One region of the Geobacter sp. FeAm09 genome, then DNA from elsewhere that is predicted to be linked to it. Evidence: riboswitches for the same ligand, from Rfam matches in the RefSeq annotation. Region 1 holds a riboswitch; the other holds the start of a gene.
The links. A riboswitch is a leader RNA that binds a small molecule or an ion and turns the genes downstream of it on or off. The one in region 1 is predicted to bind molybdenum cofactor.
Positions count from the first base shown of each region.

Region 2: linked by a shared signal. The riboswitch ahead of FO488_RS16215 (substrate-binding domain-containing protein) and the one ahead of glp (gephyrin-like molybdotransferase Glp) in region 1 are both predicted to bind molybdenum cofactor.

Region 1 covers NZ_CP042466.1:408,215-423,029, reverse strand. Annotated here, with positions in the region: gene FO488_RS01945 (MFS transporter) at 1-89, opposite strand, end outside; gene glp (gephyrin-like molybdotransferase Glp) at 271-1,554, opposite strand; molybdenum cofactor riboswitch at 1,671-1,791, opposite strand; gene FO488_RS01935 (molybdenum cofactor guanylyltransferase) at 1,918-2,547, opposite strand; gene FO488_RS01930 (hypothetical protein) at 2,713-3,141, opposite strand; gene FO488_RS01925 (VCBS repeat-containing protein) at 3,602-5,287, opposite strand; gene FO488_RS01920 (hypothetical protein) at 5,557-6,753, opposite strand; gene FO488_RS01915 (cytochrome c3 family protein) at 6,991-7,380, opposite strand; gene FO488_RS01910 (FAD-binding protein) at 7,463-9,115, opposite strand; gene FO488_RS19265 (hypothetical protein) at 9,367-9,519, opposite strand; gene FO488_RS01905 (sigma 54-interacting transcriptional regulator) at 9,659-12,790, shown strand; gene FO488_RS01900 (peptidylprolyl isomerase) at 12,960-13,241, opposite strand; gene FO488_RS01895 (MOSC domain-containing protein) at 13,444-13,875, opposite strand; gene moaA (GTP 3',8-cyclase MoaA) at 13,877-14,815, opposite strand, start outside.
Region 2 covers NZ_CP042466.1:3,417,547-3,432,361, forward strand. Annotated here, with positions in the region: gene fdnG (formate dehydrogenase-N subunit alpha) at 1-2,723, shown strand, start outside; gene FO488_RS16200 (4Fe-4S dicluster domain-containing protein) at 2,720-3,568, shown strand; gene nrfD (NrfD/PsrC family molybdoenzyme membrane anchor subunit) at 3,565-4,776, shown strand; gene fdhD (formate dehydrogenase accessory sulfurtransferase FdhD) at 5,014-6,429, shown strand; molybdenum cofactor riboswitch at 6,482-6,598, shown strand; gene FO488_RS16215 (substrate-binding domain-containing protein) at 6,861-7,679, shown strand; gene FO488_RS16220 (ABC transporter permease) at 7,680-8,366, shown strand; gene FO488_RS16225 (energy-coupling factor ABC transporter ATP-binding protein) at 8,522-9,106, shown strand; gene mobB (molybdopterin-guanine dinucleotide biosynthesis protein B) at 9,138-9,650, shown strand; gene moaA (GTP 3',8-cyclase MoaA) at 9,637-10,617, shown strand; gene FO488_RS16240 (MOSC domain-containing protein) at 10,619-11,050, shown strand; gene FO488_RS16245 (cache domain-containing protein) at 11,132-13,105, opposite strand; gene FO488_RS16250 (sigma-54 dependent transcriptional regulator) at 13,105-14,553, opposite strand; gene FO488_RS16255 (F0F1 ATP synthase subunit epsilon) at 14,766-14,815, opposite strand, start outside.

The DNA.
Region 1 (14,815 bases):
AAGCGCATGTACGAACCGAGGTAACTGACGAAACTGATGGTGCAGGCGACCAGCAGCAGCCTGGCAGCGGTATGCTCTCGTGATTCCATGGGTCACATCCGATCCTTGCCCTGTAACGGGCAGCAACGAATGTGCCATTATCGACAGGAGCCCAAAGGGCCTGAATCCTTTACCCGGCGGCCGCGACCCGCCGGAATGGTTCTTCTTTTGACACAGGGCTTATCAAATTGATAAAACGCCACGTCGTGCCACGGCGGCTTTCGCCTTTCCTCAGTCTTGGTGAACGGGGCCGAGACACCAGTCCAGTGGCAGGACCTGGATCCGGTCGCCGGCCTCGACCTTCGCCCCTTCCGGGATGATGGTGAGCGAATTGGCCATTGCCATGGATGCCAGCGTTCCCGTTTCCTCGGAGCAATTCAGCTTGACCCGGTATTCGCCGCGGGAATCGTGAAGCTTGCTCCATTTTACGAATGCTATCGCTTTCCGGTCCGGCAATGAATCCAGGGCGGTCGCCTTGACCGTCGCATGTTTGATCTTCGTATAGCCGAGCATCTTGAGCAAGGCCGGCCGCACCAGGGTTTCAAAATTGATCAGGCAGCCGGACGGGGGGCCGGCCAGGGCGAATACCGGGATGGGACCGCCTGTGCCTCCCTCGAGGGTCCCGTGCGTCTGGCCGAAGGCAAAAGAGGCGCCGGGCCCCATCTTGATCCGGGAAAAATGCAACTCGCCTATTTTGCCTATCACCAGCCGGATCAGGTCATAGTCCCCCTTGGAAACGCCGCCGCTGGTGATGATCGCATCCGCCATGGCCCCCTTTCTCATCATGGCCGAAACCGACTCTTCGTTGTCGCGGGCAATCCCCAGCACCATCGGTATGCCGCCGTAGTGGGAAATGAGCGAAGCGATTGCGGCGCTATTGCAATCGTAGGCCTTGCCGGGGGACAGTCTCCGACCGGCGGCGATCAATTCGTCGCCGGTGGAGATGACCGCAATGACCGGACGCCGGACCACCCGGATCCGGTTTTTTCCGTTTGCCGTGAGCGCAGATATTTGGGCCGGGCCGATAAGTGCCCCCTTCGGCAGCACCAGGGCGCCTTTCGCAATCGTGCTCCCCGCTTTCCGGATATTGCTTCCCGGTGCAACCCTGAGATAGACCTTTACCTCGGAAGGGTTGCCGCTGTTGGGGCCGTTCTTGTCTGCCGGTTCATCCGTGTCTTCAAACCGTACGACACAATCCGCCCCCTTGGGCAGTGCCGATCCGGTCATGATTCTCGCCGCCGTACCGCTGCGGATCTTCTTTTTCGGCAGGCTTCCGGCCCTGACCGTCTCGATGATCTGCAGTATGGCGGGATTCGCCTTACTGGCGCGCATGATATCGACGGACCTTACCGCGTAGCCGTCCGGCGCGGAAGAGTCCACCTGGGGCAGATCGTATTCCGAATAAACGTCCTCCGCCAAAACCTGGCCGATGCAGTCCATCAGGGGCTGCTCCACGGCTTCCAGTACATTGATCTTCTCAAGGATACTGGATCGCGCTTTGTCGTAATTTGTCATAGTCGTTCTCCTTGGTGGGATTGTCCGGCACGGCTTCATTCTCTGGAAGGGATACCACCACCGGCCGCCATTGCCTTACAATACAAAAACCGACGGAGCACCACACCCGTCGGCCTTTGCGCCGTAGTGTCCGCTCCTTTCCAAACCAGGGAGGCGGCGCTGTTTCCGGCGACGCCCACACCCGACCACCATAGCTCACAGCGCCTTGGGTGATGCTGGTCGGAGAGATTCTACCCATTTCGCTATATACATTATTATATATCGATAGGTCAAACAAATTGCATCTGGGGCCATCGCCACAGACGGGTCACATCTGTGTGCCTCGTTATTCGACGGCGGGGCGCGCCATCAAGGCCGACGGGTTCAGGGCCTCCGCATCCCCACCATGGCAGCGTACTCGTCCGGCGTATTCACATTGCAAAACGAACGTTCCGCTCCGGGGATGGATGCAAGTTCTTCCGATGTGACGTATCTCGTCCGCACACGATCCAACAGAATCAAAAGTTTCCGGTCACCCTGCCGGATGAGGTGCTCCACCTCCGCCAGGCAGCGCCGCCCGTACAGGGCATGCAATGGTTCCTTGCCCCCCTCGCTGATCGGCACCACCGCATCATGCCCCGGGGAGACGGCGGCCATCATTCGTATCACTTCCGGGTTGATGAAGGGGGCGTCACACGCCGTAACAAATATCCATTCATCGGAACTGGCCGCAAGGCCTGCATGCAGGCCGGCAATGGAACCAAAACCGGGATAGACGTCAGCCACCGTGCGGCACGGCAGAAAGGCATACACCTCCGGCGTATTGGTAACCAGCACCACATCCCGGAAGAGTTGGGCCATGGTGCGGTGGATCTTCTCGATCAGCGGCATGCCGTCCAGCGTCAGCAGGGCCTTGTTCCTGCCCATGCGACTGGATGCGCCGCCGGCCAGAATCACACCGGTTATGCCTTCAAGCGGCCCTCGAATCTCCTGCCCGCGGGAGGGTCTGTCCATTATGTCTCCTGGCGACCCGGGTGCCACAAACCGATGGTTTGGCACGACCCAGGATATCTGCCGATAAGTTTTCGAAGCAGCCGCATAGTAACCTATTTGGCTCTTTGTTTCTCGCGAAAAATGAGCTGAGCAACCACGGGTGTTCCCTGGTCCGGGGCGCCAGCCCTAGGAAACCAGAAATTCCGCAAAGGCGCGGTCATGGACCTGGATGTGTTCCATCCAGAGCAGGCGGATAGCGGCCAACTCGTCGGGCAGCACGCTCTGCCCTTTGCTGAAGCGATGCCGCAACTCGGCGGTGGTGATGCAGATGGTCTGGTGGTGCAGACCGTGCTGTACGGCCTGGGGGAACCCCACCAACTCCATGTAACTGTTCTCGGAGCCGATATGATCCATCATGGCCTCCAGAAGATGATCCACTTCAAGCACCAGGTTGCGGCCCGGTTCCCGGCGAACCAGTCCGATCATGGCATCCAGTTGGCCGATGATGCTCCGGTACCGGCTGTCGCAGGCCAGCTTTCTCGCGCCCAGCGGCAACGGGTCAACCATCATGCCGGGAAGGGGACTGCTGCATTGTCCGTAGGTGTGCAGTTCCATAATCCGTGTCCTTTTTCATCAGAGACCCGCCGGCAGACAGCCCGGTTCCCATGCCGGGCCTCCCTCGTACCCGGACAGACCGTTTCCGGTGGCGTTTCGATACGGCATGGCGCCGCACCTTGACTGCCGAATCATCCATGTGTCAAGAACACCCGTGGAGGAGGGAGGGTCACTCCACGGGCTCCATGCACGCAGAAAGGGGTTCGGCGGCCCCGGGTTCTGCGCTTGCAACCGTCTCGGGTCAGCTTTTCGAGTGAGACGCTGTTTCAGATTGCAGCGAGCATGCCATTGAATACGCACCAATAACCATCATGAATTATTGCATTTATTTACAAAAGCCGCTCAAAGGCTTCTTGTTTTGATAAGTCGTGTATCAATTTGGAAAATACAAGCCCCCTTTCAAACAAAAAAGCCCGGCACATCGAGCCGGGCTTTTTCATGCATCCCTTGCTGCCGGTCGTCAGGGCAGCTTGTAGATATGGAGCGCAGCCCTGCGGGCCGCAAGGGGATTGTAATCGGGAAACGCCACAACGGTTACAAGCGCCTTGCTTCCCCCGTTGTTCGCATCCGCCAGGCGGAAGTCGGCCAGGTAGCTCTTTTCCTGTATCGAATGCCAGGCATCACGCAGGGTCGAACCATCCCATGTCATGGCCTTCATCTCCGATTTCGAGAACATCCTTACCCGGGAAAGCAGACTGAAACCGGTGTTGACCGGGACCACAATCTCCCCGTTTTCGTTCACCACGATGCGGGACGGCAGGTACGAAATCCGGCTTTCCCCGCCGCTCTGGACATCCTCGGTCATCTCCAGGTAGGACTCGCTTCCCCCCATTTTGTCCACGCTGCTGCCAACGACCTGGCCGTCCGGCGCGACGATATTCAGATAGCCGTCAGCTCCCAGGCAGGCGAACAGCTTCCGGTCTTTGAAGCGGAACGGGGTAAAATCATACAGGTTTGCCTTGGCAGGCACCTCGGCTGCCCCACCTTTGGCAAGTTCGGTGCCCGCCAGCCTGACCCGGAATACCGGCCCGGAAAACTCGCGTCCCTGGACCCCCATCTCCTGGGCAAGCAGAATGGGCCCCTCTCCCGGCAGCATGAGGCTGCGCATGTGCCAGGGAATCCCTTTCCGGGCTATGCGGTACCGACCATCCTGCGATTCTATCATGACCCCCGAAAGATTTCCGGCATCGGTAACGGCCGAGACAAAGAGTTGCGGGCGGCCGTTTCCTTTCAGATCGAAGCCATCCAAGTGATAGGCCCTCATGGCGACACCGAGGGGGATCGTGGCCAACTGCTGATAATTTCCGCCGGCCAGGCGATAGATCTCCACCCTGTCGCCAAAAGCCACGGCAACCTCCTGCTTGCCGTCCCCGTCGAAATCCCCTGTCTCCACACCCACCGGCGTACCTTTCATGGGAGGGCTGGTCCAGTAGGTTTCCGTACCGGAATCGAAGACGCGGCTGATCATGGCGCTTTCGCTCTTCTCGGCTGCCGGCGCGTTGGCCGTGACAGTGCTGATTCGCGCCTGCTGCGTGCCGGGGGTCGGATAGGCATGGATTATTTCAAAGTCAGGGGAGCGTACTTCCAGCCCCTGGCTGGTGAGGACAAAGTAGAGGGCGGGAGATTTCCCCGCAGGAAGGGCGGGGGTTGCTGGTCTGCTCTTTTGGGATGCCGCGTATCCCTGCCACGGGAGATGGGGCAGGGTCGTCTGCAGTTCTTTGAACAACGGCTCCCCTTGGCCGGTATAGTCCCAGAAATCCACATCGATATTCTGGAACCGGCGGATGACATCCCCGTTTCTGATGCCGGATACGGCCCCGAGGGGGCGGCAATAGGAATAGCCCGCCTTGATGCGGGTGACCTGCAAGATACCTTTCACGGTGTCCTGGGTGCCGAGCACTTCCTTGGTCACCGGATGAATGATCTTTTCACCGGGGGTCACCACGCTGAAAATATCGCCGACGGCAATCTGCTGCCGCGCATCGAGATCGATGATGAACTCGTTCCCGGCCGGTTGGATGACGTAGCCGGAAAGCGGGGCAAAATCACGCACCAGCGCCTCATCAAAGGCCGCCGAGGCGTTCAGGACGGTGACAGACAGGAACAGCGCGAGTAGAAAGGAAGTGGCCCGTAGCGTGCGTAACATACCTATGCTCCTCCTGGACAACGTGGTCAGTTAGTGCTTCATGATTTCTCTATCACATGACGGACCGGGCGTAAAGGTCGAAACGCAGGGCACTCCCCCCTCCCGGGGAGCCTGGACCGGGCGGCCAAGGCGCCAAGCTCACCGGACAGGTGTCCCGTCTTTACGGCAAACAACCACATCCTTATGTGCCGGATAAAAAAATCGGGGGGATTTCTCCCCCCCATTACATGAAGGAGGCTCGTTTGTGAGCCTTGTGAAGCTGTCGTTGACTAGAAGCTCATTTCCCACTTGGCGCCGGCTTCCAGCGTCCGCGGCTCCTTGTTGCCAAGCGTGTTCGTCATGTCGTTCATGTAGCCGATCTCAGGCACGATCTTGAAGTTCTTGCTCACCTGGTAATGCGCGTTCACGAAAGCGGCAAAACGCTCGTCCGCACGGGTCTTGCGGTTGTCGTCAGATACGTAGGATGCGCCGGCGTAGATCTTCAGTTTCGGGTTCACCGTGTAGCCGATCTGGCCCCAGCCACCGTACGTGTACGCGTTCGCGTCGTTCGTTACGTCATAGTAGGAGGCCGTGCCCGTCGTGCTGAACGTCGCAGAGGTCGCAACATAGGCGCTCGCCGCAGAGCTCATCAGGTCGCCCAGGTTCCGGCCCGTGAAAAGGTTGTAGCTGAATTCAACCGGCGCTACATCCACCTTCCCGTGGAAGAAGACCAGGTACGAGTGGATGTCCGTCTTGATCGGAGTGGCGTTGGCAGCCGTGACACGCTCAAGGTTGTACAGGTTGTACGATACGCCGCCGCCGTAGGTCCAGTTCGACAGTTTGCCTTCGTAGCCCGTCACGATCTTCGGCATGATGGTGTTGTAGTTCGTGTACGTCGTGGCGTAGGTGTTGGCTGTCTCGGAGAAGGCCGCAAGGCTGCTGCCGGCACCAGCGGCGTTGCTGGTGTAGACGCTGCCGGCACCGGCACGCGGCTGCATCAGGGTGAAGTAAAAGCCGTTGTTCATGGTCAGTTTGATCTGGGCGTAACGGCCGTCCCACAGCGAGCCGTAGGCGTTCATACCGCCGTCGCTGTCCCACGTCATCTGCGTGCGGTACACGTACGGGCTGGGCGCTTTACCCACGCGGATCTTGCCCTTCCCGAAATCCCACTCACCGAACAGCAACCGAACTTCAGGGCCGGAGCTCGCGGCCTTCGGGTTGAAAGCGCCCATTTCAGCCACCGCCGAAAAGTCCCCTTCCTTCACGCGGACGCCCACAAGGCTGTCGCCCATCAGGTCGAGGCTGAAGTCGCTGTCGCTCCTCCGAGCGCCATAGCTCGCTCCCGCAGTGGCACTGTAATACTGGTTCTGCGTCCAGTACGTACCAACCCGGACCGCACCGTAACCACTGAAGTCCACCGCCAACGCGGGTACAGACAGCGCCACCGACGCCGCACATGCTACCACTCCAACAATCCCTCTCTTCATTCTCGTCTCCTTATGGTGAATTTACCCATTGGCAAAAAAGGCCAATCGGGTCATATAAAACACGAACTTAATTCATTGTTGCCTATTACCCGATGCGCGGACACGGGCACAACAACCGTGTCCGCGCGGTGAGAGCCACATCGGGTAGTGACGAACGGATCACCCCGCCGCAAGCAGCGGGGTGACAACGTCAGCATGCCGCGGGGCGGTCAAGCTCTCCCCAGGGGCTCGTCAGGTTTATGGAACAATGAAGTCGAACCGTTCATGGCAGGGGAGACAGAAATTCTCCGACTTCTTGTGCTGGTGGTGGCACAGGTTGCAATCGCCTTCCGTACCGTAGTGGCGGTTCTCATGCGGGTTGCGCGGCTGGACGTTGGCCGTCTTCTGGGCCAGTTTTGCCGTCTCTCCGTGGCAGCTCACGCACGTTGCCATCGGCACCGCGCCGGGGGTCTTGGCTTTGCCGTGGCACTGGGCGCATTTGACGCCCTTTTGCGCATGCAGTTTGCCCAACTCGCCGTCTTTCGCCTTCGGCGCAGTCGCGGCAAAGGCCCCCGCCGTCAAAAGCCCCCCCAGAAGCACAACCAGTGAAATGGCACACAAGAACGTTTGTATGGTTTTGTTCTTCATCTTTTCTCCTCTCGTAAATAGGTGACTTTAGTGGTGCCGGGAACGGCAGCAGCCGTTCCCGATCTTTCAGGATGCTTCCGGACTACAGCTTCGCCACGTGCTTTCCGGTCAGGTAGCCGAAGGTGTAGCAACGCCCCAGGGAGAGCCCGAAGACGGTGAGCGGATAGTCCACCCCGCCGTAGAAGCCGCCGCCCAGGTTGCCGATCACATACAGCCCCTTGATCGGCTTGCCGTCGGCATTGAGGGCCTGGTGGTCGTCGTTGATCAGCATGCCGGAGCAGATCGTGGAGACGCGCACCCGGCGATGGATGCCGTAGAACGGGGCCTTCAGGACCGGGACCAGGCGGTCGGCGGGCTTGCCGAAATCGCTGTCCTGGCCGGAGGCAACCACCTCGTTGTAGCGTTTGACCGTCGCAACGAACGTGGCCGGGTCGACTTCCAGCTTCTTGGCCAGCTCTTCCAGCGTGTCCGCCACGTGGGTGTTGATAAGCGACGGGAAGACCCCTTTCTTGGGGCCCGGAACGTCGGGCATGTAGTTCTTCAGCCCTTCGGGCGGAACCAGCTTGCCCGGCCAGGTCGCGGCCTGGGTCATGTAGTCCGAATCGAAGACCTGCGAGTAGTGGCCGGCGTTCTTTTCATCGCGCAGGTAGTTGTTGAGCAGCGACATCTCCACGGTCTCGTTGACGAACCGTTTCCCCTGGCGGTCGACGGCCAGAAACGGCATGTCGCACATGGTGGCCGGACCGGCGTCGAAGTCGTGCAGCATCTTGGTGTGGCCGATGGGCTCGATCACGCCGCCCGCCCAGTAGGCCATGGCAAAACCGTCGCCGGTGCGGTCCATCTGCTTGCGCCCGAAGTTCTTCAGGTCGGGGATGAAGTATTCGCACATGGCCTTGTTGTTCTGGTAGTCGCCGGTCGCCAGGATGACGCCCTTCTTGGCCAAAAACTTCGTGTATTTGCCGTCCCGCCCCTTGGCAATCACGCCGATCACTTCACCGGACTTGGTCTGGACCAACTGCACGGCCGGCATGTTGAAGAAAAACTTGACCCCGGCCTTCTCGGCGGTCTTGGCCAGGTGGCGCATGCCGTCGCCCGTGGTATAGGGCTTCGGACCGAAGAACGAGGTGACGTAATTCAGGGTGTAGCCGTTGACCTTGCGGATGGCAACCTGGGGGCCGCTTCCCTGGTCCACGACCGGCGAGCCGGCCTGTTTGGCGCGATCGATGACCCATTTGACCGCCTCCCCGGAGTTGTAGGCCCACTGCCTGATGAGCGACGGGCTGCAGCGGTGGGCGCTGTCGGCGATGAGCCGTGCCACCAGTGCCTCCACGCCGGCCTTGTCGCTCTTTGCCAGATCGATGCCGGAACCGGTATTGCCCTGGGAAATCGGCATGGGGTGCTTCTGGACCACCGCAACCTTCGCGCCGTTCTCGGCGGCGGAGAGCGCCGCCGGGACACCCGCGGCGCCCGCACCGACCACCACGACGTCGAACGTCACCGTATGCGCGATCTCCTTGTCCGTGATCGGCTTCGGCTTCGGCATGAAATTGAGCGTCGCGCCACCGTCCGAACTCTTGGCGAACTGCCCGCCTTTTTCCACCGCCGCCTCAGCATCCTTCGCGGCAAAACCGCCGAGACCCAGCAAGCCGGCGCCGGCGGCGCCCATTGCCGTGCGGGACAGGAAGCTCCGCCGTGAGATGCCCTGTTCGAGCACATGCTTAGTGTACTGATCCATACCACTCTCCTCGTTCGTTGTGTCGTGAGCCATTCCTCTTACCTCCTCTGAGTTGTCTTCAACCATCAAACTGCCCTCCTCACTCTGGTTATGCTGCTGCAAAACTGACGGGTTACGACTGCATACAGTGCGGCCACATGCCGGCAAAGCACCTGCAGCCAGTGGTAAAACCATCACAAACCTTGCCCCGCTCCTTCCGTATGCCCTGGCAGCTTCCGCTTTCCCGATGCTCCCGGCCAGTAGACAGTATATCAATAAAATAAATCATTACTAATAAACCGTCTGTACTTTTCTTCAGACACGATTGCTTGACCAAAGAAGGCAGCTGCGGCAAAAGCAGAAGCGACAGCAATATAAAGCAACGTCTGTGCCCGCAAATACAACATATTGATATTACTTTGCATTAAAATTAAATATCGTTTACAATAAACAAAATTTCACAATATATTGTAAAAACCGTAACATAATATAAATTACCCTCTTTCATTTGCCGCTCCACGGAAAGCGTTCTTTTCGGGGTCGGGCCGGAAAGGAAAAGATTGAATGGAATTACGCAAATTATGGTTTGAGATGGAAGAATGGGAGAGAGATGTCCTGCTGTATCTGGTCCAGGGCATTTCACCGGTCTCCATCGACCTGCTCTGCGTGTTGTCGGCGCGCTCCCCCGTGGAAATACTCACGGTGATGGACAAGCTCAAAAAGAAAAAGGTCGTCTGCGAGAAAAAGGAATGCCCCAAGGGCACCTATTTCCTCTGTGAAAGCCAACTGGGGGAACAGATCCGGGAATACGTCCCGGAGGAGGCCATGCGGGAAGCCGTGTGCGCCATGATCAGGACCTACCATCAATTCCTCGACGAGGGGCACGACAAGGACCTCGCCCTGGCGAAACTGTACCTGGAAAACGGCGAATGCCCACAAGGGCTGAGCTACGTGAGAAACGCCGCCGACTTCTTCCTCCAGACCGACCAGCCGGACAAGGCGCTGGCCTATTACGACTACCTGGTGCGCACCGTTGCCGCTGCCGGCCTGAACGCCGGCAATGCGGAGTTCTACCTGTCCGGTTTCATGGGGAAGATCGAAACCACGGGGCAATGGATCCCGGTGGACGAGATCGTCTCCCAGGTGTTCGAGGCCTGCGCGGTGGCCCGGCGCTACCGGCAGTGGCAGTTCCTGGCGCGGGCGCAGTTCGAGCTGATCTGGCGCCTGCTCCTGCAGGGCGACATCAAAAAGGCGGCCCACTATGTTTCCGCGACCATGAAGCTGGCCGAAAGGCTGGCCGACAAGCGGATGATCAAGATGGCGGCCATGTGGCAGTGCGAGATCCACCGCTGGCGGGGCGAAGTGGCGGAGGGGGTCCGGCGCTACGAGGAGTCGGTGGAGAAGCTGGAGACCTTCGGGGACGACAAGCCGTCGCTGTGGGCCGGGGCTGCGCTGGGGCTGAGCTACGTCATCTCCGGCCGGGCGGCCCAGGGGTTGGGGATGATCGAGGCGGTGCGTCTCAAGACCAACCTGCTCAACATCATGTCCCGGCGGCTGGTGGTGTTCGTGGACCGGATGCTCATCGTGTCGCTGCTCGAGATCCGCAGGCTCGACGAGGCGAAGGCCTACGTCGACGCCATGCTCACGCTGCCGAATGAACTGCTTGGACACTACCAGCTGCGCGAACTCTGCCTTCTCCGCGCCTATTTCCTGTGCGGCGAGGGCAAGTACCGGGAGGCGTTCGATTACCACGTAAAGGCCACGGAATACGCCCGGTACGGCGGCTTTGTTCAGCAGAAGCTCCCCTGGAGCTTCGAATACATGGACGCCCTGGAAAAACAGGGGTTCATCCATGAAGAGATGAATTACGACGGGGAGGTGGAGCGGGTCCTCAGGGGACACGACATCTACATGAAGGGGGTCGGCCTGCGCTACCGGGCCCTGCGCAGCCTGGAGCGGCACGAGCCGTGTGAAAGGGTGTTGGCGGACCTGCACGGGAGCGAGAGTCTTCTGGAGCGGGCCGGCGCCGAGATCGAGCTGGCCCGGACCCGCATCGCCCTGGGACGCGCCAGCTTGAAGCGGGACGACCTGAAGAACGCCCAGAGCTACCTGGAAAAGGCGTGGCTCATCTTCTCCAAGATCGACAAAAAACTTTTCCCCCAGGAACTGCTGACAATTCTGCCTCTTGAAAAACGGAATGAGATTGCGATTAACAGGATCATCGCCATTAACGAGTCCTTGGGAAATATCAGGGAAAAAACACCGTTCATCAATCAGGTGATCAGCGCGGCGCTGGATTTCACCATGACCACCCGCGGGGCCTTCTTCAGCACGGAGCCGGACCGGGAGCCACGGGTCGTGGCCAGCAGGAATATCGATCCGCTGTTCTTCACGACCAAACAGTTCCAACGGATCAAGGAGGTCGTAGCCCGGGCGGCCCGGACGGCATCGGAACGGCTCGTGCCGGGGCCGGGCGAAGAGGGCGCCGTCACGGATGAAGGGTTGGCCCGGGACGGCATCACGTCCCTCATCTGCATGCCGGCGAAACTGTATGATACGGTCCAGGGGTATCTGTATCTCGACAACCGGTTCACAGGGGGGAGATTCTCCGAAAACCAGCTTCTCTATCTGCGGCTTCTGTGCAGCCAGATGGCGGTAGGGCTGTCCAACATCGAGGCCTACGAGGCGATCCGGGAACTGAAGGACCGCTATCAGGACGAGGCGGTCTTCTACAAGCGGGAGATGGGGATCGACAACCCCATCGAGACCATCGTCGGCACCTCCACGGGGATCACCACGGTCAAGGAGGCGATCCGCCAGGTGGCGCCCACGGACAGCTCGGTGCTGGTCATGGGCGAAACCGGCGTGGGCAAGGAACTCGTCGCCAAGGCCATCCACAACCTGAGCAACCGCAAGGACGGCCCCTTCATCCCGGTCAACTTGGCGGCCATCCCGGCCGAGCTCTTCGTCAGCGAACTCTTCGGCCACGAAAAGGGGGCCTTCACCGGGGCCGGGGACCTGTACAAGGGGCGTTTCGAGTTGGCCCACGGCGGGACCATCTTCCTGGACGAGATCGGCGACCTGCCGCTGCACGTCCAGGTGAGGCTGCTGCGCGTCCTCCAGGAGGGGAGCTTCGAGCGGCTTGGGAGCTCGAAAGCGATCCGTTCCGACTTCCGGGTGGTGGCGGCCACCAACAAGGACCTGGCGCGGGAGGTGGAAAAGGGGACGTTCCGCCAGGACCTGTACTACCGGCTGAACGTCTTCCCGATCCAGGTGCCGCCGCTGCGCGAGAGGCTGGAGGATATCCGCCCCCTGGCCCAGCATTTCCTCGTCCTGTCCAGCCGCAAGATGCGCAAAAAGCCGGGGCATATCCCCGCCGACGAGCTGCGCAAGCTGATGAATTACACCTGGCCGGGCAATGTTCGGGAGTTGAAGCATTCGGTGGAGCGGGCCGTCGTCCTGTGCACCGATGGTAAAACCCATTTTTCGGGGATTGAGCAGGCCGCGGGAGGCTCGCTGGCCGGGGGGGATTCCTTTTTGGCACCAATGGTGGACGTTGAGCGGGAGCATATCGAAAAGGTCCTGAACGCCACGCGCTGGCGGGTTACCGGTCCAAAAGGCGCAGCGCTCATCCTTGGACTGAAGCCGACGACGCTGTTTGCCCGCATGAAAAAGCTGGGCATCAGCCGGACATAGGAAAGACAAAAATGCGGCCACCTCAACTGCCTGCAAGGTCGTCACTACCCGATTGTCAAGGGCAAGACCATCGCCGCACATGCCCCGGCGACAGACAGTCCGGGACCTGATTCGGGACAGCCTGACGACTGCCCCGAATCAGTGCAAACGTCATTGCATATGCTCAGATTTATTCGGTACGGCTGGTGATCTCGATAAGATGATAGCCGAATTGGGTCTCCACCGGGCCGAGAACCTTGCCGACTTCTCCCGAAAAGACTACCTGGTCGAACTCCCTGACCATCTGACCGGGGCGGAATTCCCCCAGTGCGCCGCCCTTCCTTTTTGAGGGGCACAGGGAGTGCTCCTCGGCAACCGCTCCGAAATCGGCGCCTGCCTCGATCTTCGCTTTCAGATTTTCACATTCTTCTTTTGTCTTGACCAGAATGTGACGTGCACTTGCTGTAGCCATCTATGTTCTCCTTGTGGTGATTCCTGCCCGCGAGGTCAGGCGTCAATAGTGGACACGGTGGATTGCCTGCGTCCTGATGTTGATGGTGGTACTCTTCTGTGTACAGTCACAGCCCGTGCAGGCCGCGGGATTGCGTGGGCGCCTTCCGGGGTTCCCTTCCCGTGAGGACGGGGGCAAGACGGCAGGCCCCACGGCCCCGAGGTCAGTCGATGCGCTGTACCGCTCCCCCCGGATGAATGGCCCCGCCGGTAATGACCTTGGCGAAGATCCCCTCCTTGGGCATGACGCAGTCGCCGGCCTGGTAGTAGATGGCGCAGCGGGTGTGGCATTCCTTGCCGATCTGGGTCACCTCCAGCAGGGTCTCCCCCACCCGCAGCCGGGTCCCGATGGGCAACGTCACCAGTTCGATGCCGCTGGTGGTGATGTTCTCCGCGAAATCCCCCGCAGTGACGTTCAGCCCCAGGGCCCGCATCTTGTCGATGCTCTCCTCGGCCAGAAGGCTCACCTGGCGGTGCCAGTCGCCGGCATGGGCGTCCCCCACGATGCCGTGATTCTCCTTCACGGTGACCTCTGCCACCGGCGTCTTGCGCTCGCCTTTCTTCTCGCTGATGCAGACGGCGACAACCTGTGCCATCCTATCCTCCAATCTGTGCCATCGTGAAATTCTGGTGTTCATACCCGTTGTTGGTGATGTGGTGCCCCTGCGGCTTGGCCATGACGATACCCCGCAGGGCGCGGGCCAGGTTTGCCGGGCTCGGCGGCCGCAGGAAGGGAAGCAGGTTGACCTGTTCATCGGAGAACAGGCACCCCTTGCCCTGGCCGGTGGAGGTCACCCGGATGCGGTTGCACTCACCGCAGAAGTGACCCGAAACGGCGGTGATGATCCCCAGCGTGCCCCGGGCTCCCTGGATGCGGAAGTCCCGCGACGGACCCGCAAAGGCACCCTTGCACACATGTTCCAGCGTATGCCGGGCCGCGATGCGCTCCAGGATCTCCTCGCCGGAGATGCAGTAGCGCTGCCATCCCTCTTCCTTGATCACCGGCATGTATTCGATGAAACGCACCGAGTTGCCGCGGCTCCGGGTCAGTTCGGCGAAGTCCAGGATCTCCCCGTCGTTCACCCCGCGCATGACCACCATGTTGATCTTGGGCGGCGGGAAACCGGCCTTCTCCGCCGCATCCAGCCCGGCCAGGACCCGGTCCAGGTCACCGCCCCGCGTGATGGCGGCAAAGGTCTCGCTCTTCAGAGAGTCCAGGCTGACGTTCAGACGCTGCACCCCCGCCTCATACAGATCTGCGGCCATCTTGTCCAGCAGCAGCCCGTTGGTGGTCAGCGCCAGGTGCCGCAGGCCGTCGATGTTCGAGAGGCGGGAGAGGAATTCCACGATGCCGGCACGCACCAGCGGCTCACCGCCGGTGATGCGGATCTTCTCGATCCCCAGGCCCACCGCGGTTTCGGCGATCAGGTGCAACTCCTCGTAGCGCAGGACGTCGTCATGGCACTTCCGGGCGACACCTTCGGCCGGCATGCAGTAGGAACAACGCATGTTGCAGCGGTCGGTCACCGAAAGACG
Region 2 (14,815 bases), 1.1 Mb from region 1:
GGGCACCGGGGTCGGACAAGTTCGAGGAGAAATCCTGGGACTGGGCCATGGACCGCATCGCCCTGCGCATGAAGGAGACCCGCGACAAGACCTTCAAGGCAAAAGAGGTCAACAAGAAGGACAACAAGGAATACGTGGTGAACCGCACCGAAGGTATGGCGTTCTTCGGCGGGGCCGGACTGGACAACGAGGAGTGCTACCTCTGGTCCAAGTTCTCCCGCGCCATGGGCGTCGGGATGCTGGAACACCAGGCCCGACTTTGACACTCCGCTACAGTCGCCGGTCTGGCGGCTTCATTCGGTCGTGGTGCCATGACCAACCATTGGATTGACCTGAAAAACAGCGACGCCATCTTCATCATCGGCTGCAACCCGGCCGAGAATCACCCGATCTCCTTCAAGTGGATCGAAAAGGCCATGGACGATGGCGGCAAACTGATCGTCGTCGATCCCCGCTACACCAGGAGCGCCTCCAAGGCGGACATCTACGCCCAGCTCCGTCCGGGGACCGATATCGCCTTCCTGGGGGGCATGATCAACTACGCCCTGCAGAACAACATGATCCACGAAGAGTATGTTCGGGAATACACGAACGCCGCCTTCATCATCAACGAGAAGTTCAATTTCCAGGACGGCCTGTTCTGCTCCTTCGACGACCAGGAGAAGAGCTACGACCTGAAATCCTGGGCCTACGAGAACGATGCGGCCGGCAACCCCAAGCGGGATCCGTCCATGAAGGATCCGCGCAGCGTTTACCAGTTGCTCAAAAAACACTACAGCCGTTACAACGTGGACATGGTCTGCTCCATCACCGGCACCAGCAAAGAGGACTTCCTCAAGGTAGCCAAGACCTTCTGCGCCACGGGTCGCGCCGACAAGGCCGGTACGATCCTCTACGCCATGGGCATCACCCAATCCACCCACGGCACCCAGAACGTGCGCGCCGTCGCCATGCTCCAGATGCTGCTGGGCAACATCGGCGTCGCCGGCGGCGGGGTCAACGCCCTGCGCGGGGAGTCCAACGTCCAGGGCTCCACCGACTACGGTCTGCTGTTCAACAGCCTGACCGGCTACCTCAAATCGCCCGAGTTCGACAACACCGACCTGAAGGCCTACAACGAGAAGTACACCCCCAAGACCAAGGACGCCAAAAGCGCCAACTGGTGGGGCAACACCCCCAAATACATCACCAGCCTGCTCAAGGCGTGGTACGGCGACAACGCCACGCCGGAGAACGACTTCTGCTACGACTACCTGCCCAAACGGAGCGGCAACTACTCCTACTCCAAGATCATCGAGCGCATGGGCAAGGGCGAAGTGGAAGGCCTGGTCTGCATGGGCATGAATCCGGCCATGGGCGGTCCCGATTCCAACAGCGCCCGGGATGCCCTGGGCAAACTGAAGTGGCTGGTGACGGTGGACCTGTGGCAGACCGAGACCTCCATCTTCTGGAAACGCCCCGGCGTCAACCCGAAGGATATCCATACCGAGGTGTTCATGCTGCCGGCCGCCTCGTCCGTGGAGAAGGAGGGCTCCATCTCCAACTCGGGACGCTGGGCCCAGTGGCGTTACAAGGCGGTGGAACCGGTGGGCGAATCCAAGAGCGACCTGTGGATCATCAACCAGTTCTTCAGCCGCGTACGCGCGCTCTACACCAAGGACAAGGGGACATTCCCCGAGCCGCTCACCAAGCTTGCCTGGAACTACGGCGAGGGGCACGAGCCCGACGTCCACCTGGTGGCCAAGGAGATCAACGGCTCCTTCACCAAGGACACGACCATCGTGGACAAGGACAAGACCCTGGAGTTCAAGAAGGGAGACCAGGTCCCGATGTTCAAGTACCTGCAGGCCGACGGCTCCACCACCAGCGGCTGCTGGATCTATTGCGGCTCCTACACCAAGGAGGGGAACCAGATGGCGCGGCGCGACGCGGCCGACCCCACCGGCCTGGGGCTGTTCCCCAAATGGTCCTGGTGCTGGCCGGTCAACCGCCGCATCATCTACAACCGCGCATCGGTCACACCGGACGGCGCGCCGTTCAACCCCAAGCGGCCGGTCATCGCCTGGGACGCCACCGAGAAGAAGTGGAAGGGCGATGTGCCGGACGGCCCCTGGCCTCCCATGAAGGATGCAAAAGAGGGCAAGTATCCCTTCATCATGCTGGCCGAGGGACATGGCCGGCTGTACGCCCTGGATATGAAGGACGGTCCTTTCCCCGAGCACTATGAACCGATGGAGAGCCCGGCCCGGAATCAGCTCTCCAAGGTGCAGAACAACCCGCTGGTGAAGGTCCCGGCCAACATCAGCAGCGACCTCGCCAAGTTCCCGCTCATCGGCACCACCTACCGCATGACCGAGCACTGGCAGACCGGCGGCATGACCAGAAGCCTCCCCTGGCTCGTGGAGCTGGTGCCGGACATGTTCGTGGAGATCAGCGAATCCCTGGCGAAGCAGAAGGGGATCAAAAAAGGAGACAAGGTTAAGGTGACCACAGAACGCGGCTCCATCGAGGCGGTGGCCCTGGTCACCTCCCGTCTGAAACCTCTCAACGTCAACGGCAAGCCGGTGGAACAGGTCGGCATGCCGTGGCACTTCGGCTACTCCGGCCTGGCCAAGGGAGACAGCGCCAATCTGCTGACCCCGACCGTGGGCTGCGCCAACACCAATATCCCCGAGTTCAAGGCGTTTCTCTGCAATATCGAGAAAGGGGGTACCAAGGCATGAGCAGCGGACATATCGATTTCGACAAAACCAAAACGTTCCTGATCGACACCACCAAGTGCACCGGTTGCCGCGGCTGCCAGGTGGCCTGCAAGCAGTGGAACCAGCTCAAGGCGGAAAAAACCGTATTTTTCAGCGGCGAGGGGTATCAGAATCCCCCCGCCATGTCCGAGTACACCTTTACCCGGATCAAGTTCCGGGACTACCAGAAGAACGGACAGAACGAGTTCGCCTTTTACAAAGAGATGTGCATGCACTGCAACGAGCCGGCCTGCGCCTCGGTCTGCCCGGTAGGGGCCTTCAAAAAGACCGCCGAAGGTCCGGTGGTCTATGACGAAAAACGCTGCATCGGCTGCCGTTTCTGCATGGTGGCCTGCCCCTTCGGCATCCCCAAGTACGAATGGAGCAAGGCCTTCCCCCTGGTGCGCAAGTGCACCGGCTGCTACAGCCGGGTCAAGGAAGGGCTGCAGCCGGCCTGCGCCACCGCCTGCCCCACGGCCATCACCTATGGCAGCCGGGCAGACATGCTGAAAGAGGCGGAACAGCGCCTCAAAAGCAAACCCGACCGTTATTTCCAGGCGATCTACGGCAAGGAGGAGGCCGGCGGCACCAGCGTCCTCTACCTGACCCACCAGCCCTTGGACGAATTGGGCTTCAAGCCGGTAACCAAGCGTCCCCTCCCCTCCTACACCTGGCAGGCCCTGCGCCTGGTGCCGGGCATCTTCCTGGGAGTCGGCGGCACCCTCTCGGCCATTACCTGGTTCCAGCACCGCAAGGAACGTATCCGCCGTGAGGAAGAGTTCAAAAATTCCCGTGTGAACCCGGAGCAGAAGGAGGAGAACCAATGACCGCCGCCAAGCTGGTTATCAATGAAATCAAGGGCTATCACAACTTCATCAAGCTGATGATCGTCCTGACCGGAGTTGGCGCCCTGGCTTCCCTGGTTCGCTTCATCTTCGGCCTGGGGGCCACCACCAACCTGAACGACACCTACCCCTGGGGGCTGTGGATCTCCTTCGACGTCGTCACCTCGGTGCCCCTGGCGGCCGGGGCGTTCACCATCGGCGTCGTGGCCCACGTCTTCCACATCAAGAAGCTCGAACCCCTGGTCAGGCCGGCCATCGTGACCGGCTTTCTGGGGTACTCCCTGGTCTGCATCGGCCTGCTGCTCGACCTGGGGCAGCCCCAGCGGGGCATCAACGTCCTGTTGTACTGGAACGTCCACTCCCCCATGTTCGAGGTTTCCATGTGCGTCATGGCCTATACCACGGTCCTGACGCTGGAATTCCTCCATCCGGTGGCCGAGCGCTTCGGCTGGCATCTGCCGTTGCGCCTGCTGCGCACCCTGGAGCTGCCGTTCGCCATCCTGGCGGCCATGATCTCCACTCTGCACCAGTCCACCCTGGGGACCTTCTTCCTCATCGCCGTGGACAAGCTGCACAACCTCTGGTACAACCCGCTCCTGCCGCTCCAGTTCTGGCTTTCGGCCATTTTCACCGGCCTCTCCATCGTCATCTTCGAGGCCAGCCTGGTGCATAAGTTCATGGGGCAGCCGGACGAGTCGGACCTTTTGGCAACCCTGACCAAGATCATCCCCTGGGTGATGGGGCTCTATATCATCGTCAAGGCCTATGCCCTGGCCTTCCTCACCCACGGCCCGCTCTTCGACCGGCCGGTGCTCCTGGCACTCTTCCTGGCGGAGGTGGTCTTAGGCGTCTTCGTTCCCTTCTGCATGTTCCTGACCAAGAAGATCCGCAGCGACAAGAAACTGCAGCTGCGGGCCGCCAGCCTGGTCATGTTCGGGCTGATCCTGAACCGCTTCAACGTCTCCATGTTCGGCATGGAGCAACCGGGGCAGCAGATTTACGTTCCGTCCGTTCTGGAATCCTTGGTGACCATGGGCATCATCTCCGCCCATATCCTCTTTTTCGTCCTGATCGCCAAGTATTTCCCGATCTTTGAACATCATCCCGAGGCCACCGATTACACCATCCCCGACCATTTCCGTAAAATCGAAAAGGGTCACGATGGGCTCAAGGCGGCACACGAGGCGTAGTTCATCTGTCCAGGGGAGCCGCACCGTTCGCGGTGCGGCTCCCCTTCAATCTCAAACAGCAACCCCGGAAAAGCATGTGCCACGGAGACACAGGGTCAACATTTCAGAGAGCGATACAAGTCTTTCGTTTCAGCTTCTCTTCACCCGCCCCAGATGCGGGAATATGTGAAAAACCTCTGTGATGTCCCCTGTGCCTCTGTGGCAGAAATACTATTTTGGGTAATGGGTTCATAACGTATGAAATCAATCCATGTGTACCATCAGGGCAGGCTTGAACAGGAACAGGGCGATACCGTCAAGGAGTTTCCGGTCGTGCTCCATGTCAACGGCCGGGAGATAGCCACCCTCATCGCCTCTCCCCACGACCTCCGGTCGCTGGTGGCCGGCTTTCTCCGCCTGCAGGGGTTCGTGACCTCTGTCGCCGATTTCCACATGCTGGCGGTGTGCGAGGATTTCGGCACCGCCAACGTCCGCATCAAGGGCGAACTGCCGGAACGGCTCAAACCGGTCCTCACCTCCGGCTGCGGCACCGGCATCACCTTCAATCTCCCCAGCGCCGAAGCGCGCACGGTCCCGGCCGCATCCGCACGGGTGGCGGCGGATACGATCTTCCGCCTGATGGACGAGCTGAACCGCCGCTCCGAACAGTACCGCTGCCACGGCGGCATCCATTCGGCAGCGGTGGGCGACGGGCAGGGCATCATCCTCGCCGCCGAGGATATCGGCAGGCACAACACCCTGGACCGCATCGCCGGCGAAGCACTCTTAAAGAACATCGACCTGGCCGGCAAGCTGCTGGTCACGTCGGGCCGGATCTCCACCGAGATGGCGGCCAAGGCGGCCCTCCTGGGCATCACCCTCATCGCCTCCCGCACCTCGCCCACCGACATGGCCATCACCATGTGCGAACAGGCCGGCATCACCCTCATCGGCTACGTGCGCGGCGGCAAGTTCACCGTGTACAGCCATCCCGAGGCCATTGCCGTCGAGGCGGGCCGGCACGCCTCCTCCACCGGCAGGACGATCCCGGGCGTCACGGGCGTCATCCTGGCCGGGGGCAAATCCAGCCGCATGCGGAGCAACAAGGCGCTCCTCCCCTACAAGGGGGGACGCTTCATCGAGGCCATCTACCGGCAGATGTCGGAACTCTTCGACGAGGTCATTCTCGTCACCAACACCCCGGACGAATACGCCTTCCTGCCGTGCCGCAAGGTGCCCGACCTGCACCCCGGCATGGGAGCGCTGGCCGGGCTGCACTCGGGCCTGCATCACAGCGACACCCCCCATATCTTTGCCGTGGCCTGCGACATGCCCTATCTGAACAGCGCCCTGATCAAGAGGCTTGCCGCCCTGAGAACCAAGGCCGACGTGATCATCCCCGAAGGGGAAAAGGGATTGGAACCGCTGCACGCCTTCTACGGCAAACAGTGCCGCAACGCCATGGAAAAGGCGCTCCAATCGGGCAGCAGAAGGATCGTCTCCTTCTTTCCCGAGGCCAGGGTCAGCGTCTTTTCCCGTGACGAGGTCACGACCTTCGACCCCTCGCTCGACTCCTTCAGGAACATCAATACCCCGGCCGACTACTTCGAGCTGCGTGACGGCGAGCGGGTAAAGAACCATCCCGAAGCCTCCCTAGCCGCCCACAGCGGCTAGGGGGCGTCGCCAAGAGAATTGACTCGGTTCTCCTGAGCAGGTAATATAGTTAAGGTATACACATCTCCGAGCCGTTCCGCCTGCCGGGTCAACCCGTGGCGGCCGGTCAATGGGCACTGCGGGAAACTGCGGTACCTCCCTTTTGGAAAGGAGACCCACGCGACATGCCCAGCCGCATGTTCCAGGGGCCCTTTCCGAACGGAAGGGGCTTTTTTACTTCAGAAACGATTCTGCGCGGAGACGCGGAGACTCAGAGGACGGCACGGAGAACGGCAAAGGCAATTCTCAGTTATCTGGAATGAACAGGATACAGCAGAAACCCGTTACGGGCCGGAGCACAAGGCTTTTAATCATAGTCGTCCTTGAACTGAGATTTTCTCTGTGGCTCTGTGGCAAACCGTTACCTAAATTACGATTCCAGGAGGAACACCATGAAGATGTTTTCGAGACTCTGCCTGACCCTGGCCCTGATCGCGGGCTTGTGCAGCGCAGCCAGTGCCGGCGAGCGCCTGCGCATGTCCACCACCACCTCCACCGAAAATTCGGGACTGCTCAAGGTGCTCCTGCCCCCTTTTGAAAAGAAGTACAACTGCACGGTTGACGTCATCTCCGTCGGCACCGGCAAGGCCCTGAAACTGGGGGAGACCGGCGATGTGGATGTGGTGCTGGTGCACGCCCGCGCCCTTGAGGACGCCTTTGTGGCCGCCGGTTTCGGGGTCAACCGCCGGGACGTCATGTATAACGACTTTATCATCATCGGCCCCGCCAACGATCCGGCCGGGGTCAAGAGCGCCAAAACCGCCGCCGATGCCTTCAAGCACATCGCCGCCGCCCGGGCCCCCTTCATCTCCCGCGGCGACGAGTCCGGCACCCACCAGAAGGAGAAGGAGATCTGGAAGGCTGCGGGCATGAAACCTGCCGGCACATGGTACGTGGAGTCGGGCCAGGGCATGGGCGAGGTCATCACCATGGCCACCGAGCGGCGGGCCTACACCCTGGCCGACCGGGGCACCTACAACGCCTACCGCTCCGGCAAGACCGACCTGAAGACCGTCTTCGAGGGGGAGAAGGGACTTTTCAACCCCTACGGCGTCATCGCCGTCAACCCCAAGCGTTTCCCCCATGTCAAGAACGCCCTGGCCATGAAGTTCATCGACTACATCACCGGTCCCGAGGGACAGAAGGTCATTGCGACCTTCCGGGTCCACGGGGACCCGGTCTTCTTCACCTACGGCACGAAGGGGCGCTGAGTGGGCTTCATCGCCGAATCCCTGCATACCTCGGTCGCGCTGATCGCCTCCTTCGACCCGGAGGTCTTTGCGACGGTTACGACCTCCCTGGCGGTTTCCGGCGGCGCCATCGTCCTGGCGGCGGCGGTCGGGATCCCGGCCGGGGTTGCGGTGGGACTGCACGAGTTTCCCCTGAAACGGGCCGCCATAACGCTCTTGAATACGCTCATGGCCATGCCGACCGTCGTGGTGGGCCTCCTGCTCTACGGGATACTGAGCCGCCAGGGACCGCTGGGGGCCATGGGGCTTCTGTTCACGCCGTCGGCCATGGTCATCGGCCAGACCCTCCTGGCGGTGCCCATCGTGGCCAACTATACGGTCAGCGTCATCCAGGGGGCCGACCCGCGCATCATGCCCACGGCCCTGACCCTGGGGGCCAGCCCGCTCCAGGCGGTGTTCCAGCTGATGCGCCAGGTGCGTTTCGGCATCATCGCCGCCCTGATCGCCGGCTTCGGGCGGATCATCGCCGAGGTGGGGGTGGCCATGATGCTCGGCGGCAACATCCGCGGCTATACCCGGACCATGACCACGGCCATCGCCCTGGAGACGAGCAAGGGAGAGTTCGCCTTCGGCCTGGCCCTGGGCATGATCCTGATGACCGTGGCCCTGGTGATCAACCTGTTTCTCAATACGCTTCAGCAAAGGTAGCCCGTGAACAGCATCTACAGCATACATGAGCTTACAATGGTCTTCGGCAGTCGCCGGGTGCTCGACGTGAACCGTCTGGCCATCGGGGGGAGCCGCCTCCACATCCTGACCGGCGCCAACGGAGCGGGCAAGAGCACCCTCCTCAACGTTCTGGCATTCCTTACCCCCCCACGTCGGGCGAGGTCGTCTTTGAGGGCACCCCGGTCCCCTGGGGGAGCCCCTCCCTGTTCAGACTGCGGCGCAACGTCACCCTCATGCAGCAGTTTCCCTACCTCTTCGCCGGCAGCGTCTTTGATAACGTCGCCTACGGCCTGGGGCTACGGGGGATCGGCGCGGCGGAACAGCGGCAGCGGGTTGACGAAGCCTTGGCATTGACCAACCTGACCGGCTTCGAGCGGCGCAATGCGCTGCACCTTTCCGGCGGGGAGATCCGCCGGGTGGCCATGGCCCGGGCGCTGGCCCTCAAGCCGCAGGTGCTCCTGCTGGATGAGCCGCTGGCCAATGTGGACCACGAAACCGCCCGGTTGCTGGAATCCATCATCATCTCCCTGCCCCGGCAAGGGGTATGCACCATCATGACGACCCACGAACCGAACCATGCGGACCGGCTCGGCGGCAGGACCATTCACCTGGTTGCCGGAGGTATCGAGCAGCAGGCGGAGATCATGGCGGAGCGACCCATCCCGGCCGCCATCGGAGTTCCCGTTCACCAGATCGCGGCGTCGGCCGCGACGTTTTAACCCCACAACCATATCATATCCGGAGGCGCCCATGACCGCACATGCCATTTCATTCGTCGCAAAATCGGGGACCGGCAAGACCACCCTGCTGGAGAAGGTGATTGCCGAACTCAAGAGCCGGGGCTACCGCATCGGCGTCATCAAGCATGATGCCCACCAGTTCGACATCGACCATCCGGGCAAGGACAGCCACCGCCTCACCCAGGCCGGCGCCGACACCATGCTGATCACCTCCCCGGAGAAGCTGGCCATGATCAAGAAGCACGAGGCGTCGCCCCCCATCGAAGAGTTGATCGCCGCCTACTTCGGCGATGTGGATCTGGTCCTGACCGAAGGTTTCAAGAAGAGCAGCCTCCCCAAGATCGAGGTCCATCGCCGGGAGCGGAGCGCAACCCTGCTCTGCCGGGGCGAGGAGCATGACCCCACCCTGCTGGCGGTGGCCAGTGACGAACCCCTGCAGGTGGACGTGCCGGTGCTGGATCTCAACAACCCGTCCCAGATAGCCGATTTCGTGGCAGAACGGATCATCCATGCAACTGACTGACTCCCTCGGGAGAACCATAAACTATCTGCGTCTTTCGGTGACCGACCGCTGCAACATGCGTTGTTCCTACTGCATGCCGGCCGAAGGTGTCGCCCGGAAGTGCCATGACGACGTCCTGCGCTACGAGGAGTTGCACCTGATCGCCGAAACCGCGGTGGGCCTGGGGATCGAGAAGATCCGCATCACCGGCGGTGAGCCGCTGGTGCGTGCCGGCATCGTGGAATTCCTCTCCCGCCTCTCGAACATCGACGGCCTGCGGCACCTGGCGCTGACCACCAACGGGCTGCTGCTGGACAAGATGGCCGCAGATCTGTATGAGGCGGGGGTGCAGCGTCTGAACGTCAGCCTGGACTCTCTGAAGAGCGAGACCTTTGCCGCCATCACGCGGGGCGGTGACCTGGACCGGGTCCTGGCCGGGCTGGATGCGGCGGAGAAGGCCGGTTTCCCGCCGCCCAAGATCAACATGGTGGTCATGCGCGGGGTGAACGACGGGGAGATCCTGGACTTCGCCGAACTGACCCGGAGCCGCGGCAACTCGGTGCGTTTCATCGAATACATGCCGGTGATCAAGGAAGAGGGATGGCAGCGCTACTGCATCTCCGGCGAGGAGATCCTGGAGCGCATCGCGGCCCGGCATACGCTGGAACATGTGTGCAAGGGTGCCTTTGCGGGTCCGTCGCGGGACTTCCGCATCCAGGGAGCCCGGGGCACGCTGGGGATCATCACCGCCGTTTCGGGTCACTTCTGCGGTGAGTGCAACCGCATCCGGGTGACCTCCACCGGCCAGGCCAAGGGCTGCCTGTTCTCCGACGAGACCACCGATTTGGCGCCGCATCTTCGGCCGCCGAACCCCACCGCCCTGGCGGAGGTCATGAAGCGCATCGTCGCGGGCAAGCCGCAGGGGCACCACATCACCAACAACGGGTATGAGCACCGGAATTTCACGATGGCACAGATTGGAGGATAGGATGGCACAGGTTGTCGCCGTCTGCATCAGCGAGAAGAAAGGCGAACGCAAGACGCCGGTGGCAGAGGTCACCGTGAAGGAGAACCACGGCATCGTGGGGGACGCCCATGCCGGCGACTGGCACCGCCAGGTGAGCCTTCTGGCCGAGGAGAGCATCGACAAGATGCGGGCCCTGGGGCTGAACGTCACTGCGGGGGATTTCGCGGAGAACATCACCACCAGCGGCATCGAACTGGTGACGTTGCCCATCGGGACCCGGCTGCGGGTGGGGGAGACCCTGCTGGAGGTGACCCAGATCGGCAAGGAATGCCACACCCGCTGCGCCATCTACTACCAGGCCGGCGACTGCGTCATGCCCAAGGAGGGGATCTTCGCCAAGGTCATTACCGGCGGGGCCATTCGGCCGGGGGACCAGGTGCAGCGTCTCGATTGATTCAAAGTCGCCCCACCTCATGGGACATGGAATACTTGGAGGACCTGTACCGTAAGCCTTGGCAGTCCCACTGCCTCCCCCTCAGGGTATGGTGACCCGAAAGGTGGTTCCCTCCCCTTCCACGCTCGACACCTTGATATCCCCGCCGTGATCCTTGATGATGCCGTAGGAGATGGAGAGCCCCAGGCCGCTGCCGGCGTCCTTGGTGGTGAAGAAGGGGGTGAAGATCTTTTTCAGGTGCTCGGGCCTGATCCCGGGGCCGGTGTCGGAGATGGCGACCTCGCAACCGCCCAGAGGGGACAGCCCCGTGGTCTTCAGGGTCAGGACCCCCTTGTTCCCCATGGCCTGGACCGCATTCAAGATAAGGTTGGTGAAAACCTGCCGGAGTTGGTCCCCGTCCCCCCGGATCGTGGCCAGGTCCGGGGTGTACTCCCGCACCACGGTGACGGCGTCCATGGGGACCTGGTGACCGATCTGGCCGAGGATGCCGTCCAGAAGGTCATGGATGGCGACCTGTTCCTGGTGCAGCGTCTTCTGCCGGGCGAAGACCAGCAGATTGCCTACGATCTTCGCGATCCGCTCCACCTGCTCGCTGATGATCCCCACCTCTTCCCGATTGGCGTGATCGGGCGGCAGGCACATCTCCAAAAACTCGATGTTGCCCCGGATCACAGCCAGGGGATTGTTGATCTCGTGGGCCACGCCGGCGGCGATGATGCCCAGGTCCGCCAGCTTTTCCGCCTTGGCGAGATCCGCCTGGGCCTCCAGAAGCAGCGCATTCTTCTCTTCGAGCTGCGCCGTCCGCTTCAGGACCTTCTGTTCCAGGCTGCGATTCAGCATGGTAATCTCGGACTCGCGCTGGGCCAGGGCATGGGTCATCTGGTTGAACTCCCCGGCAAGATCACCCAGCTCATCGGCGGAGCGGACATTTATGTGCAGGTCCCGCTCGCCGCGGGCCACCCGCCGGGTGAGTTGCTCCAGCTCCTTGATCGGATCGGCCAGGCGGGTGCCGATAACGCCGGAAACCGCCAGGCCGATCAGAGAGCTGATGAAGAGGACAACGGCCAGAATGGAATTGACGTTGTTCTTCAAGACGCTGTACTGTTTTTCCAGCATCCCCACGTACAGGGAGCCGATGACCTCGCCCCGCAGGTCCACGATCGGCTCGTAGGCGGTCAGGTACCAATCGTTCACCACAAACGCCCGTCCCACCCATTTTTTGTTTTCCAAGATGACCTTGTTGTAGACCTCCTCGGAGAGTTGCGTGCCGATGGCCCTTTTCCCGTCCGATGCGTGCACGTTGGTGGCGATGCGGGTGTCGCCGAGAAAGACGGTGGCGGTGCCCACATCCTGTCCCTTGAACTTCACCCCTTCGTAGACGGTATCCTTGATCTTGTCCACCAGGTCATTGTTGTTGTTGAGCAGTTCCGCGCCGTACAACGCGCCGATGATCCTGCCGGCGCTGTCGAGGACCGGCGCCGCCGCGATCATGACCATGCCCGACCGCTCCACGGAGCTCTGGCGTGGCCGGGAGTGGGGCGTGGTTACCACATCGATGCGCGCCTGGGCCGTCAGTTCGTCGTTTTCGGCAGCCAGTTGCCCGGGAGAGAGGACCGTGGTGCCGGCAACCGTTTTTCCCTTCAGGGCCTGATCGATGAAATAGGCGCCGGCCAGTTTGTCGCCGAAGCGGGCCGGGTTATGGGCCCGAAACAGGACCCGCCCCTCCCGGTCCACGGCCGTGAGGATGTCCAGGCGCTTCTTGTGCAGGAGGGGGGTGAGGAGCGAGGAGATGGCCGAGCGGTTGCCGGAGGCGATGGACATGGCGGCAAAGGGGTTGCCGGCGGTCAGTTCCAGTGGTTCGTCGATATGGCGCAGCTCGTTGCGGTACGCTTCCCGGGCCGAGTTCAGGTCGGTCCTGACCTTTTCCTGGGCCTGGCTGGTAATCTTGGCGTCGATGATATAGAGCCCGGTGAGGGAGCAGATGAAAAAGGCGACGAACAGCGGTGCCAGTGCCCCAACGGTCAGTTTGGCCCTGATGGGAAAACGCCGCGGCATCAGGCATCGTCCTCCGTATCCACCGCACTGCCCCTGTCCAGCATGCCATACTCTTCCAGTTTCCGGTCAAGGGTCCGGCGGGCGATATTGAGGATCTTGGCCGTCCGGCTCTTGTTGCAGCCGGTTTTCTGGAATACATGGAGGATATGCTCCCGCTCCACCACGTCCAGGGGAAGGAGCTGTTCCTCCCCCCGCTGGTCGATGGCGGGAGGGGGGCTTTTCCAGACCGGCAGGTTTTCGGCCGAGATCACCGTACCCCGCGCCAGGATGGCCGCCCGCTCGATGGCGTTTTCCAACTCCCTGATGTTGCCCGGCCAGGAGTAGGATTGCATGAGCAGCAGCGCCTCCGGGGTGAAGTTGACGAACTCTTTCTTCATCCGCTGGGAGATCCTGTGCAAAAAGTACCGGGCCAGGGGTTCGATGTCCTCGGCACGTTCACGCAGGGGGGGGAGGTGGATGGAGATGACGTTCAACCGGAAGAACAGGTCCTCGCGGAACCGCTTCTGGCGCACCTCTTCCTCCAGGTCCTTGTTGGTGGCCGCCAGAAAACGGATATCCACGGACCGTGCCTTGGTTTCACCCACGGGGATGTAGTCCCCCTCCTGCAGGACCCGCAACAGCTTTGCCTGGATGGCGGGGCTCATGTCGCCCACCTCGTCGAGGAACAGGGTGCCGTTGTTGGCCTCCTCCAGGAGGCCCTTCTGGTGGGTCACCGCGCCGGTGAAGGCGCCGCGCACATGGCCGAACAGCTGGCTTTCCAGAAGCGTATCCGAGAGGGTGGCGCAGTTGATGGAGAGAAAGCGCTGTTCTTTCCGGGGACTCACACTGTGGATCAGGCCGGCGATCAACTCCTTGCCGGTCCCCGACTCTCCCAGGATGACCACGTTGGCATCGCTCTGGGCCACCTGGACGGCCATTTCGTGGACCTTGCGGAACGCGTCGCTGGTATAGACCAGATAGCCCGACGGCGCGGACTTGCCCAACTCGTCCTTCAGGGCGGAGTTTTCCTTGAGCAGTTCCTTGCGTTCCAGCACCTTGTCCAGTATCCCGAAGATCTTCTCCTTGGGAAACGGCTTGGTGACATAGTCGTACGCCCCGAGCTTCATGGCCTCGATGGCCGAGTTGATGGAGGCGAAAGCGGTCATCATGACGACCGGAATCTCCAGCTTGAGTTCCCTGATCCGTCGGAGGATCTCGATGCCGTCCACATCGGGCATCTTCACATCCAGCAGCAAGAGGTCGCTTTCCTCCAGCGCGCGATGCTCCAGGGTGCGCAGCAGGGCCTCGCCGGAGGTGAAGATCTCCACTTCGAGTCCCTGGGCGGTCAGGATCTTGTTCAGATAGCGTACGATTTCCACCTCGTCGTCGCAGATGACGACCCGCGCATCGTACTTTTCCGGCGCCCGCTGCGGCTTGCCGTTGGCACCAGCGGCAACACTATTATCCATTTCTAATATCATAGGTTCAATAGTACACTGCTCCGGGGTAATGGACAACTGTTAGAAATACGGCGGCCCAAATTATTCATGCCGAAAGGGCGGCGGCACCCTTATTAACCACGCGCCGGGCCGGCAGGTGCGGGCAGCGGACGATAGCGAAGCCGTACAAAAAAAGAGCGGCATTGCTGCCGCTCTTCGGAAATGAATATCTCAAGAAAAACCTATTTGCGAACCGCCTTGCCCGCAACCTGCATGCGGATCAGGGCGCGTT